Regions from separate parts of the Streptomyces lancefieldiae genome, predicted to be linked through region 2. Evidence: riboswitches for the same ligand, from Rfam matches in the RefSeq annotation. Region 2 holds a riboswitch; the other holds the start of a gene.
The links. Region 2 has a riboswitch for cobalamin ahead of RM812_RS15795 (ribonucleoside-diphosphate reductase subunit alpha). Riboswitches for the same ligand answer to the same signal wherever they lie in the genome.
Positions count from the first base shown of each region.

Region 1: another riboswitch for cobalamin. It lies ahead of RM812_RS29520 (energy-coupling factor ABC transporter permease); the one in region 2 lies ahead of RM812_RS15795 (ribonucleoside-diphosphate reductase subunit alpha).

Region 1 is NZ_JAVRFH010000039.1:406-6,187, forward strand. Features, by position in the region: gene RM812_RS29510 (chloride channel protein) at 1-1,222, shown strand, start outside; gene RM812_RS29515 (potassium channel family protein) at 1,219-1,797, shown strand; cobalamin riboswitch at 1,848-2,032, shown strand; gene RM812_RS29520 (energy-coupling factor ABC transporter permease) at 2,063-2,755, shown strand; gene RM812_RS29525 (energy-coupling factor ABC transporter substrate-binding protein) at 2,752-3,090, shown strand; gene cbiQ (cobalt ECF transporter T component CbiQ) at 3,091-3,840, shown strand; gene RM812_RS29535 (energy-coupling factor ABC transporter ATP-binding protein) at 3,837-4,676, shown strand; gene RM812_RS29540 (hypothetical protein) at 4,881-5,315, shown strand; gene RM812_RS29545 (DoxX family protein) at 5,644-5,782, shown strand, end outside.
Region 2 is NZ_JAVRFH010000013.1:81,520-87,301, reverse strand. Features, by position in the region: gene RM812_RS15795 (ribonucleoside-diphosphate reductase subunit alpha) at 1-2,227, opposite strand, end outside; cobalamin riboswitch at 2,352-2,475, opposite strand; gene RM812_RS15790 (GNAT family N-acetyltransferase) at 2,528-3,034, opposite strand; gene mctP (monocarboxylate uptake permease MctP) at 3,116-4,726, opposite strand; gene RM812_RS15780 (DUF3311 domain-containing protein) at 4,723-4,980, opposite strand; gene RM812_RS15775 (GntR family transcriptional regulator) at 5,154-5,782, opposite strand, start outside.

The DNA of each region.
Region 1 (5,782 bases), on a different contig from region 2:
GGTGTGGACGTCGCTGCCCGAGGCGGTCGGACACGACACCCCGCCCTGGTGGTGGCCGCTGCCCGCCCTGGTACTGGCCGGGCTGGTCCTGGCACCGATCGTCACCCGGCTGCCGGGCGCCGGGGGCCATCTGCCGGTGAACGGGCTGGGCGGCGCGCCCGTCGGCCCCGGAGCGCTGCCCGGCGCCGTACTGGCCGCGCTGGCCACGCTGCCGCTCGGCGTGGTGCTGGGCCCGGAAGCTCCCCTGATGGCCGTCGGCAGCGGACTCGCCCTGCTGGCGGTGCGGCAGGCGGGCGCGGGCGCGGACCCGCGGGCGAGCGCGATCCTCGCCACGGCCGGTTCCACCGCCGCGATCTCCACCATCCTCGGCGGCCCGGTGGTGGCGGCGGTGCTGCTCATCGAGGGGGCCGGGATCGGCGGGGCGCGGCTGGTCGCGCTGCTGCTGCCCTGCCTGCTGGCCAGCGCGGCGGGCGCCCTGGTCTTCACCGGCTTCGGACAGTGGACCGGCCTGAAGATCGGCGCGCTCGGCCTGCACGACGTGCCGCCGCACGCCAACCCGGACGCGGGCGACTTCCTGTGGGGCATCCCCACGGCGGCACTGATCGCGGTGCTGGTCACACTCGCCCGCGGGCTGGGCCGCCGCACCGTTTCCTGGACGCGGCACCACACGGCCGTCCGCACCGTCGCCTGCGCCACGGCGGTCGGCGTCTGCCTCGCCGCGTACGCGCTGATCACCGGTCGCTCGCCGGCCGAGGCGGCGCTGTCCGGCCAGGCCACCCTCGCCGAGCTCGCGGCGCACCCGCATGCCTGGTCCGTGGGCGCGCTGGTCGCGCTGGTCGCGTGCAAGGGACTGGCCTGGGGCATCGCGCTGGGCAGTCTGCGCGGCGGCCCGATCTTCCCGGCCGTACTGCTGGGCACGGCGACGGCCATGGCCTGCTCCGGTCTGCCCGGCTTCGGCGCGACCCCGGCCCTCGCCCTCGGCATCTCCGCCGCGGCGGCCGCGGTGACGGGGCTGCCGCTGGCCAGCGCGGTGCTGGCGGTCCTGCTGATGCGCGCGGACGCGTACGACCAGATGCCGCTGATCGTCACCGCGTCGGTCGTCGCCTTCGTCGTCACCCAGCTGGTCCGCCGGACAGAACCGGAACCGGAACCGGATCCGCCACCCCGACCGGAACCGCCACCGGATGCGGCCGGAGGACCGGCGGCGGGGACCGCACGGTGACCGGGCGCCGGGCCGCCACCGGTCGGACCGGCACCACCGGCCCCCGTACCGCCTGGCAGGCGGCCCGGCCCTGGCTCGGGCGGGCCGGCGTCGCGGTGGCCGTGGGCGTGGCCTACTTCCTGCTCCCCCTCGACCATCTGGGCCCCGGACGCCCCGTACTGAGCTGGCTGCTGCTCACCCTGGTCCTGATCGCCGTGGCCGCGCTGCTGCTCCGGCAGGTCCGCGACGCCCTGGTCGAACGTCCGGGCGCCCGGCCCGGCCTGGTCATCGCGCTGCTGATCGTCCTGACCGTGCACGTCTTCGCAGCCGCCTACTACGCGCTCGCCAAGCAGCCGGGCGAGTTCGCGGGCCTGCACACCCGCGTCGACGCCCTGTACTTCACGGTGGTCACGCTCGCCACCGTCGGCTACGGCGACATCACCCCGCGGGGGCAGGCGGCACGGACCCTGGCCGTCCTGCAGATCCTGTACACCTTCGTGTTCCTCACCGCCGCCGCGACCACGCTGACCCGGCGGGTGCGCGACATGGTGGTCCGGCGCACGGAGCAGGACGACCGCCGCGAGGGACGGGACTGACCGGTGTTTCCGCAGCCCGATGCCCGCTTGTCACCGCCCCCGTGGGAGCACTACTGTCGCCACGCCTTGGTGAACGGGAAATCCGGTGTGATGCCGGTGCGGCCCTCGCCACTGTGAATCGGGAAGTCCGGCTCCAGCCCTCAACGGGCAGCCACTGGGTCCCACTACCCGGGAAGGCGGAGCACGGGCGGTGGTACCCGTCAGCCAGGAGACCGGCCAAGGCGCGTCGTCCATCCACGAGGTGCTGGAGAGGGTCTGCCGAGTCATGCACATAGCCGAGGGCTTTCTGCCACCGGCGCACGCGATCGCCTGGGGTGTCGCGTCCGCGCCGTTCGTCGTCCACGGAGTACGGTCACTCACCCGTGAGGTCAGGGAGCACCCGGAGAGCACCTTGCTCCTCGGCGCCTCCGGAGCCTTCACGTTCGTGCTGTCGGCCCTGAAACTGCCGTCCGTCACCGGGAGTTGTTCGCACCCGACCGGTACCGGGCTGGGCGCCATCCTGTTCCGGCCGCCGGTCATGGCGGTGCTGGGCACCATCACGCTGCTCTTCCAGGCGCTGCTGCTCGCGCACGGCGGACTGACCACGCTCGGCGCCAACGTCTTCTCGATGGCGGTCGTCGGCCCCTGGGCCGGATACGCGGTCTACCGGCTGCTGCGCCGGTTCGACGCGCCGCTGATGGTCACGGTGTTCTGCGGGGCGTTCGCCGCCGACCTGTCGACCTACTGCGTCACCAGCGTGCAGCTCGCGCTCGCCTTCCCCGACCCGAGCGGCGGCTTCCTGGGCGCCCTCGGCAAGTTCGGCTCCGTCTTCGCCGTCACACAGATCCCGCTCGCGGTGAGCGAGGGCCTGCTCACGGTGGTCGTGATGCGGCTGCTGGTGCAGTCCAGCAAGGGCGAACTGGCCCGACTGGGCGTCCTGTTGACGAAGCCCGGCAAGCAGGGGGCGGTGGCCCGGTGAGCCGCAACGCGAAGATCAACACCCTGCTGCTGCTCGCCGTGGCGGCGCTCGCGGTGCTGCCGCTGGTGCTGGGCCTCGGCGACCACAAGGAGGAGCCGTTCGCCGGCGCCGACGCCGAGGCGGAGACGGTGATCACCGAGATCGAGCCGGACTACGAGCCGTGGTTCTCGCCGCTGTACGAGCCGCCGTCCGGGGAGATCGAGTCGGCGCTGTTCGCCGTGCAGGCCGCGCTCGGCGCGGGCGTGCTGGCCTACTACTTCGGACTGCGCCGGGGACGGCGGCAGGGCGAGGAACGGGCCGCGGCGGCGCTGCGGGACGCCTCCGAAGGGGACTGAGTGCTGCCGATCGACGCGGCGGCGCACAGCAGTCGGTGGCGCCGCCGCCATCCCGTGGACAAGGCCGTGCTCGGGCTGGGCCTGACCGCGCTGGCGGTCTCACTGCCGGCCTGGCCGGGCGGGGCGCTGGTGCTGGTGACGGCGCTCGCCGTGCTGCTCGGCCCGGCGGGCGTGCCCCGGCGCCGGCTGTGGCGGGCGTACCGGATGCCGCTGGGCTTCTGTGTGACCGGGGCGCTGCCGCTGCTGGTGCGGGTCGGGGGCCCGGACGGCATCGTGGGCGTGGCGGACGGCGGTGCGGTGCGCGCCGGTGAGCTGCTGCTGCGCTCCTCGGCGGCCTCCCTCGGGGTGCTGCTGTTCGCGTTCACCACGCCGATGTCCGACCTCCTGCCCCGCCTGGTGCGGGCCGGGGTGCCGGCCCCGGTGGTCGACGTGGCGCTGGTGACGTACCGGATGAGCTTCCTGCTGCTGGACTCCGTGCGCAGGATCCGCGAGGCGCAGGCCGCACGGCTGGGGCACACCACCCGGGCCGCCGCCTGGCGTTCGCTCGGCGGACTGGGCGCCATGGCGTTCGTACGGGCCTTCGACCGGGCGGCGCGGCTCCAGTCGGGGCTCGCCGGCCGCGGGTACGACGGCACCCTGCGCGTGCTGGTGCCCGAGGCCCGCGTCTCCGTGCCCTTCACGGCGGTGAGCGTCGCGCTGCTGGCGGCGCTGGCCGCCCTCACCCTCGTACTGGAAGGCCCCCTGTCGTGAGCGAGTCGACCGAGCCGGCGCTGGTCGCCCTGCGGGGCGTGTCCTTCGCGTACGAGGAGGGCCCGGCCGTCCTCGTCGGGCTGGACTTCGCGGTGCGCGAGGGGAGGGCGCTCGCGCTGCTGGGCCGCAACGGCAGCGGCAAGACCACGCTGATGCGGCTGCTCAGCGGCGGACTCAGGCCGGGCTCCGGGACGCTGACGGTCGAGGGGACGCCGGTGGCGTACGACCGCAAGGGGCTGACCCGGTTGCGGACCACGGTGCAGCTGGTGGTGCAGGACCCGGACGACCAGTTGTTCGCCGCGTCCGTCGGCCAGGACGTGTCCTTCGGGCCGCTGAACCTCGGCCTGCCCGACGCGGAGGTCCGGTCCCGGGTCGCGGAGGCGCTCGCCGCGCTGGACATCACCGCGCTGGCCGACCGGCCCACGCACCTGCTGTCGTACGGGCAGCGCAAGCGGACCGCGATCGCCGGTGCCGTCGCGATGCGGCCCCGGGTGCTGATCCTCGACGAGCCGACCGCCGGGCTCGACCCGGACGGCCAGGAAAGGCTGCTCGCCACCCTGGACCGGCTCCCCGCGGGGGGCACCACCGTGGTGATGGCCACCCACGACGTCGACCTCGCCCTGCGCTGGTCCGACGACGCGGCCCTGCTCACCCCGGCCGGGGTGCACACCGGCCCCACGGCCCCGACGCTGGCCCGCACGGACCTCCTGCGGCAGGCGGGGCTGCGCCTGCCGTGGGGGGTGGCGGCAGCCGGACTGCTGCGCGCCCGGGGCCTGTTGACGGACTCGGCGACGGGCCCGCGTACGCCGGAGGAGCTGGCCGCGCTGACCGACTGACGGCCCGGCGGCCGGGGCAACTCGGCGTGCCGAGTCGCTGTACTCCGCGTCCCGGACGTCGGCCGACTCCTCCTCGGGCCGCTGCCGGGCGGGACGGGGGCGATCGGGGTCCGGAGGCGACGGGGCCGGTCACGGGGGACCTCTGGCCCGCGCCAGAATGACGGCACGCAGTCCCGCAGTCCCACCGGAGACGAGGATCCCGCGATGCACTCGACCTCGGCAGCCGTGGCCGGCGCCGTCACCTTCCTCTGGCTCGGCATGGTGCTGGCGATCTCCTTCCTGGAAGCACCGTTGAAGTTCCGGGCTCCCGGGGTGACGATCCCCATCGGGCTCGGCATCGGCCGGATGGTCTTCCGCGCGCTGAACCTCGCCGAGGCCGTCCTCGCCGTCGCCGTGGTCGCGGCGGTCGCCACGGGCGGTCCCTCCGCGGCCGTCGTCACGCTCACCGCGATCGCCGTGGCCGTACTGGCCGGGCAGCTCGGTGTCGTCCGCCCCCGGCTGAACCGGCGTTCCGACGCCGTGCTCGCGGGCGAGGACCCGGCGCTGCACCGCTCCCGCGCCCACCTGTACTACGTCGCGCTGGAGGTCGTGAAGGTCCTCGCCCTGCTCGCGCTGGGCTGCGTGGTCCTGGCCGGCTGAGGGAGCGGTCGGCCGGGACTGCGGCGCCGCGACGACGCGTACCCGACTTGTTGCACTATTGGTCTAGACAAGCGTGCCGCGGTGGTCAAGAGTTTGAATACAGCGAGTACAGCGCCTGCCACCCGGGGCACGTCGCCCCCCGCTGTCTCACGCACACCACCCCCACGAACACGGCGGCACCGGAACGCACCCTCGCCGTGGCACCCGGAGCACCACGCGCCAACGCCGTGCGGGCGGACCCGCCCGCAGTCGGAGACCAGCCCCACCTCGCCCCCACCGTGGTGCAGCCCCTCCCCGGAGGTCGCTGCGCGAGAGAGGAGCCCCACCGATGGAAGCGCTGGAAAAGAGCAGGGAGCACGTGATCGGACTCTTCCGAGTCGTCGTCGGGCTGCTGTTCGCCTGCCACGGAGCCGCCACCCTGTTCGGTGTCCTGGGCGGTCCGCAGGGAGCCAAGCCCGACGTCGCCG
Region 2 (5,782 bases):
TCAGGCCCTGCTTCCAGGCGTAGGCGTACATCGAGGAGAGCTTCCCGATGGTCGGCGTCTCCAGGAACAGGTTCAGCGACTGGGCCTGGTCGAGGTACGGGGTACGGGCGGCGGCCATGTCGATCAGGCCGCGCTGCGGGATCTCCCAGGCCGTGCGGTACAGCCGCCGCACCTCCTCGGGGATCCAGGCGAAGTCCTGCACCGAGCCGCCCGCATCGCGCAGCGCCTCGCGGGTGCGGGCGTCCCACACTCCAAGCCGCTTCAGGTCGTCCACCAGGTAGGAGTTGACCTGGAGGAACTCGCCGGAGAGGGTCTCGCGCTTGAACAGGTTGGACACCTGCGGCTCGATGCACTCGTACACGCCCGCGATGGAGGCGATGGTGGCGGTCGGCGCGATCGCGAGGAGCAGGGAGTTGCGCAGACCGGTCGTGGCCATGCGTGCGCGCAGTGCCGTCCAGCGCTCCGGCCAGGCCGGTTCGACGTCGTAGTGGTCGGGGTGCAGCACGCCCCGGGCCGTACGGGTCTTCCCCCAGGCCGGCAGGGGGCCGTCGCGCTCGGCGAGGTCGGCGGACGTCTCGTACGCGGCGAGCATGATCCGCTCGGCGATGCGCGTGGAGAGGGCCTTGGCCTCGGGCGAGTCGAAGGGCAGGCGCAGCTGGAAGAAGACGTCCTGCAGGCCCATCGCGCCGAGGCCGACCGGACGCCAGCGGGCGTTGGAGCGGGCCGCCTGCTCGGTCGGGTAGAAGTTGATGTCGACGACCCGGTCCAGGAAGGTGACGGCGGTGCGGACGGTGGCGTCCAGCCGGTCCCAGTCGAGGTCGCCGGTCGCCCGGTCGACGAACGCGCCGAGGTTGACCGAGCCCAGGTTGCAGACCGCCGTCTCCCCGTCGTCCGTGACCTCCAGGATCTCCGTGCAGAGGTTGGAGGAGTGGACGACGTGGCCTGGCTCGGCGGTCTGGTTGGCCGTGCGGTTGGCGGTGTCCTTGAAGGTCATCCAGCCGTTGCCGGTCTGCGCGAGGGTGCGCATCATACGGCCGTACAGCTCACGGGCGGGGAGCGTCCTGCGGGCCAGTCCCGCCGCCTCGGCCCTGCGGTAGGCGGTGTCGAACTCCTCGCCCCACAGGTCGACCAGTTCGGGGACGTCGGACGGTGAGAACAGCGACCAGGTCCCGTCGGCGTCCACCCGGCGCATGAACTCGTCCGGCACCCAGTGCGCGAGGTTCAGGTTGTGCGTGCGGCGGGCGTCCTCGCCGGTGTTGTCGCGCAGCTCCAGGAACTCCTCGATGTCGGCGTGCCAGGTCTCCAGGTAGACCGCCGCCGCGCCCTTGCGCCGTCCGCCCTGGTTGACGGCGGCGACCGAGGCGTCCAGCGTCTTCAGGAACGGGACGATGCCGTTGGAGTGCCCGTTGGTGCCGCGGATCAGGGAACCTCGGGAGCGGACGCGGGAGTAGGCGATGCCGATGCCGCCGGCGTGCTTCGAGAGGTTGGCGACCTGGTGGTAGCGGTCGTAGAGGGAGTCGAGTTCGTCCTTGGGGGAGTCCAGGAGGTAGCAGGACGACATCTGGGCGTGCCGGGTGCCGGAGTTGAACAGGGTGGGGGAGGAGGGCAGGTAGTCGAGGCTGCTCATCAGCCCGTAGAGGGCGGCGACCTCGTCCGCGGACCTGGTGCTGTCGTCCTCGGCGAGACCGGCGGCGACGCGGAGCATGAAGTGCTGGGGGGTCTCGACGACCTTGCGGCTGGTGGGGTGCCGCAGCAGGTAGCGGCTGTGCAGGGTGCGCAGCCCGAAGTAGCCGAAGCGGTCGTCGGCCACCGGGTCGATCAGCGCGTCGAGGCGGTCCGCGTGCAGCCGCACGAACTCGGCGGTGCGGTCGGCGATCAGACCCTCGCGGTGGCCGGCGGCGACCGAGTCGGTGAAGGTGGTCACGCCCTGGGAGGCCGCCTCGGCACGGATGCCGATCGTGAGCAGGCGGGCGGCCAGCTTGGAGTAGACCGGGTCCTCCGAGATGAGTCCGGCCGCCGCCTCCGTGGCGAGCTCGCGCAGCTCGGCCTCGTCCGCGCGGGCGGACCGGCCGCGCAGTGCGGCGGCGGCGACCCGGCCGGGGTCGGCGCCCCGGAGGTCGGCGGTCAGCCCGGTCAGGGTGCGCAGCAACGCGGCACCGGGACCGTCGGGTTCCTCGGTCGCCGTCGCCGGGGTCGCTGAAGCCGGATCGGCTGGCGCGATGGTCACGTGGGGGCACTCCCTCGCTCGGCACGGGGCCTGGCGGAGGGCAGGGGCAGCTCACGAACGCACGCGGCGTCGCGTCCACCGGCCCACTCCGCGAGGCCCGGACGTCATGGCACCCGGACCGGGACGGCCGGGCGCACTGTCGGCAGGTCCTCGGACTGGACATGCGTGCGGAAACACGCAAGTACACCGTTGCGGGACAGTTCCGGATTCGCACCGGATTCCCCTGCGGCGACAGCGAGCATGAGCATACATCTTGTGCCGGGTTCCGCGAGCACCCCCAGATGTTGTGTCGGGTCGGTGTCAGAGTGTCAGTTCATAAGTGAGGAGGGTGATGTCGTCGAGCTCCGGGAGCGGCTTCCAGTCGCGGTCCGGGGTGCGGGTGAAGCCCAGCCGTTCGTAGAGGCGGTGGGCGGTGCGCATCGTGCGCTGGGTCGACAGCACGACGCGTACGCAGCCCTCGACGGCCCGGGCGCGGTCGACGCAGGCCCGCACGAGCGCCTCGCCGACCCCGCGGCCGCGTGCCTCGTGGGCGACGGCGAGCATGCGTATCTCGGCCTCGCCGGGCCCTGCGATGTCGGACATGGGACCGCTGGAGGGCACGAAGGCCACGCCGCCGAGGACCCGGCCGTCCGCCGCGGCGACCAGCACCTCGGCGGCCACCGCCCGCTTGGCCACGTTCCGCAGCTCGCCGAGGTACGCGTCGCTCTCCCCGAAGTCGAGGAGCCCGTCCCGTAGGTAGGCCTGTGCGGTGATCTCGCCGAGGGGGTCGTACTCGTCGGAGGCCGCTTGCCGGATCACGAAGTTCATGGGGCCGAGTGTGCCCGAGGGGTACGACAACGGGCCGCCGGATCTCTCCGACGGCCCGCTGCGCGGCGCGTGTGCCGCAGGTCAGTGCGACGTGCCCGCCGTGGCCGGCGGGAGCTCCGTCTGGACGCCGGGGTCGCCCGCGTCCGCCGTGTAGTCGCTCGGCTTGGTCTCGTCGACGCCGTCGGGCGCCTTGACGGCCCTCAGGACGAAGGTCAGGACCACGGTGACCAGGACGTTCAGCACGAACGCGGTGAGGCCGATGTAGCCGATCTCGCCGATGCCCGGGATCTCCTTCGAGGAGCCGCCGAAGTGCTTCTGCGTCGGCGAGGCCACACCGTAGGCGGCGACCGTGCCGTAGACCATGCCGACCGCCCAGCCGGCGAGCAGCGCCCAGCGGTGGAACCAGCGGGTGAACAGGCCGCCGACCAGGGCCGGGAAGGTCTGCAGGATCCAGATGCCACCCAGCAGCTGGAAGTTGATCGCGACCGTCTTGTCCATGCCGAGGACGAAGACCAGCGCGCCCACCTTCACCAGCAGGGACACCAGCTTGGAGACCTTGGTCTCCTGGGCCGGTGTGGCGTCCGGCTTGATGAAGTCCTTGTAGATGTTGCGGGTGAAGAGGTTCGCGGCCGCGATCGACATGATCGCCGCCGGGACCAGGGCGCCGATGCCGATCGCCGCGAAGGCCACGCCCGCGAACCAGTCCGGGAACATGTTCTCGAACAGCTGCGGGATCGCCAGCTGCCCGTTGTCCACCTTGACCCCGGCCGCGATCGCCATGAAGCCCAGCAGTGCGAGCAGGCCCAGCATGAGCGAGTACAGCGGCAGGATCGTGGTGTTGCGGCGGATCACCTCACGGCTGCGCGAGGACAGCGTCGCGGTGATCGAGTGCGGGTACATGAACAGTGCGAGCGCCGAGCCGAGCGCCAGGGTGGCGTATGTCCACTGGCCGCCGTGGTCCGGCGTCAGCGAGCCCTTGCCCGACTCGGTGAACTTGTCACCCGCCGCCGCGAAGATGTCGTCGAAGCCGCCCAGCTTGATCGGGATGTAGATGATCGCCACCGCGATCACGATGTAGATCAGCGTGTCCTTCACGAACGCGATCAGCGCGGGCGCGCGCAGACCCGACGAGTAGGTGTACGCCGCCAGCACACCGAAGGCGATCAGCAGGGGCAGGTCCTTGATGAACCAGTTGGTGTCCTCACCGCCGCCGACGCCCATCACGTCCAGCACGGCCTGGATGCCGACCAGCTGCAGCGCGATGTACGGCATCGTCGCCAGGATGCCGGTCACGGCCACGGCCAGCGACAGCCCCTTCGAGCCGAACCGGCCGCGCACGAAGTCCGACGTCGTCACGTACCCGTGCTTGTGGGAGACCGACCACAGCCGGGGCAGGAAGGTGAAGATCAGAGGGTAGACCAGGATCGTGTACGGCACCGCGAAGAAGCCGGAGGCGCCCGCCGCGTAGATCGCCGCCGGTACGGCCACGAAGGTGTACGCCGTGTACAGGTCGCCGCCCAGCAGGAACCAGGTGACCCAGGTACCGAACGAGCGGCCGCCGAGGCCCCACTCGTCAAGGCTCTGCTCGTTCTCCGCCCGGCGCCAGCGCGCGGCCAGGAAGCCCATCGCGGTGACGAGGACGAAGAAGAAGATGAAGACGGCGAGTGCGACGCCGTTCACTCCGTCGTTCACTTGGCCCCACCTTCCCGGCGGGCGCGCTGGTCACGCTGCCACAGCTTGTACGCGATCATCGTGAGCACGGTGGAGATCAGTACCCAGGCCATCTGGTACCAGTAGAAGAACGGGACGCCGATGAAGTCCGGGTCGGCATCGGCGTACGACCCGACCCACAGCATGGCGACGAACGGTGCGACGAGGCAGAGGCCGATGACGACGCGCACCGGCGTCACCACCGGCCCTCTGCTCACTTCTGGGTCTTCTGACATGCGGCGGCTCCGTCCCCTAGCTGATCACCTGGTGCAGTGCGCACGAAATGTAGGGGACGGCGTCAAGACAGCGGAAGCCCTCGTCCGTATATCGGTCCTCAACTGCAACGTCGCGATCGGGCGCGGCGGGTTCTGCCGGATGTGCGCCGGGGTGGGTCCTGGAACGGCGGGCCCTAGTCCTGGGGCCGCTTGAGCCGGGCCACGAACTTGTAGCGGTCGCCCCGGTACACCGACCGGACCCACTCCACCGGCTGCCCCGTCCGGTCCAGCGAGTGGCGGGAGAGCATCAGCATGGGCAGGCCGACGTCGGTGCCGAGCAGGCCGGCCTCGCGCGGGGTGGCCAGCGAGGTCTCGATGGTCTCCTCGGCCTCGGCCAGATGGACGTCGTACACCTCGGCGAGGGCCGTGTAGAGCGAGGTGTACTTCACCAGGGACCTGCGCAGGGCCGGGAAGCGTTTGGCCGACAGGTGGGTCGTCTCGATGGCCATCGGCTCTCCGTTGGCCATGCGCAGCCGCTCGATGCGCAGCACCCGCCCCCCGGCCGTGATGTCCAGCAGCGCCGCGAGCCGGTCGTCGGCGGTGATGTAACCGATGTCCAGCAGTTGCGAGGTGGGCTCCAGGCCCTGCGCCCGCATGTCCTCGGTGTACGAGGTGAGTTGCAGGGCCTGCGACACCTTGGGCTTGGCGACGAAGGTGCCCTTGCCCTGGATGCGCTCGAGGCGGCCCTCGACGACCAGTTCCTGAAGGGCCTGGCGCACGGTCGTGCGCGAGGTGTCGAACTCCGCGGCCAGCGTGCGCTCCG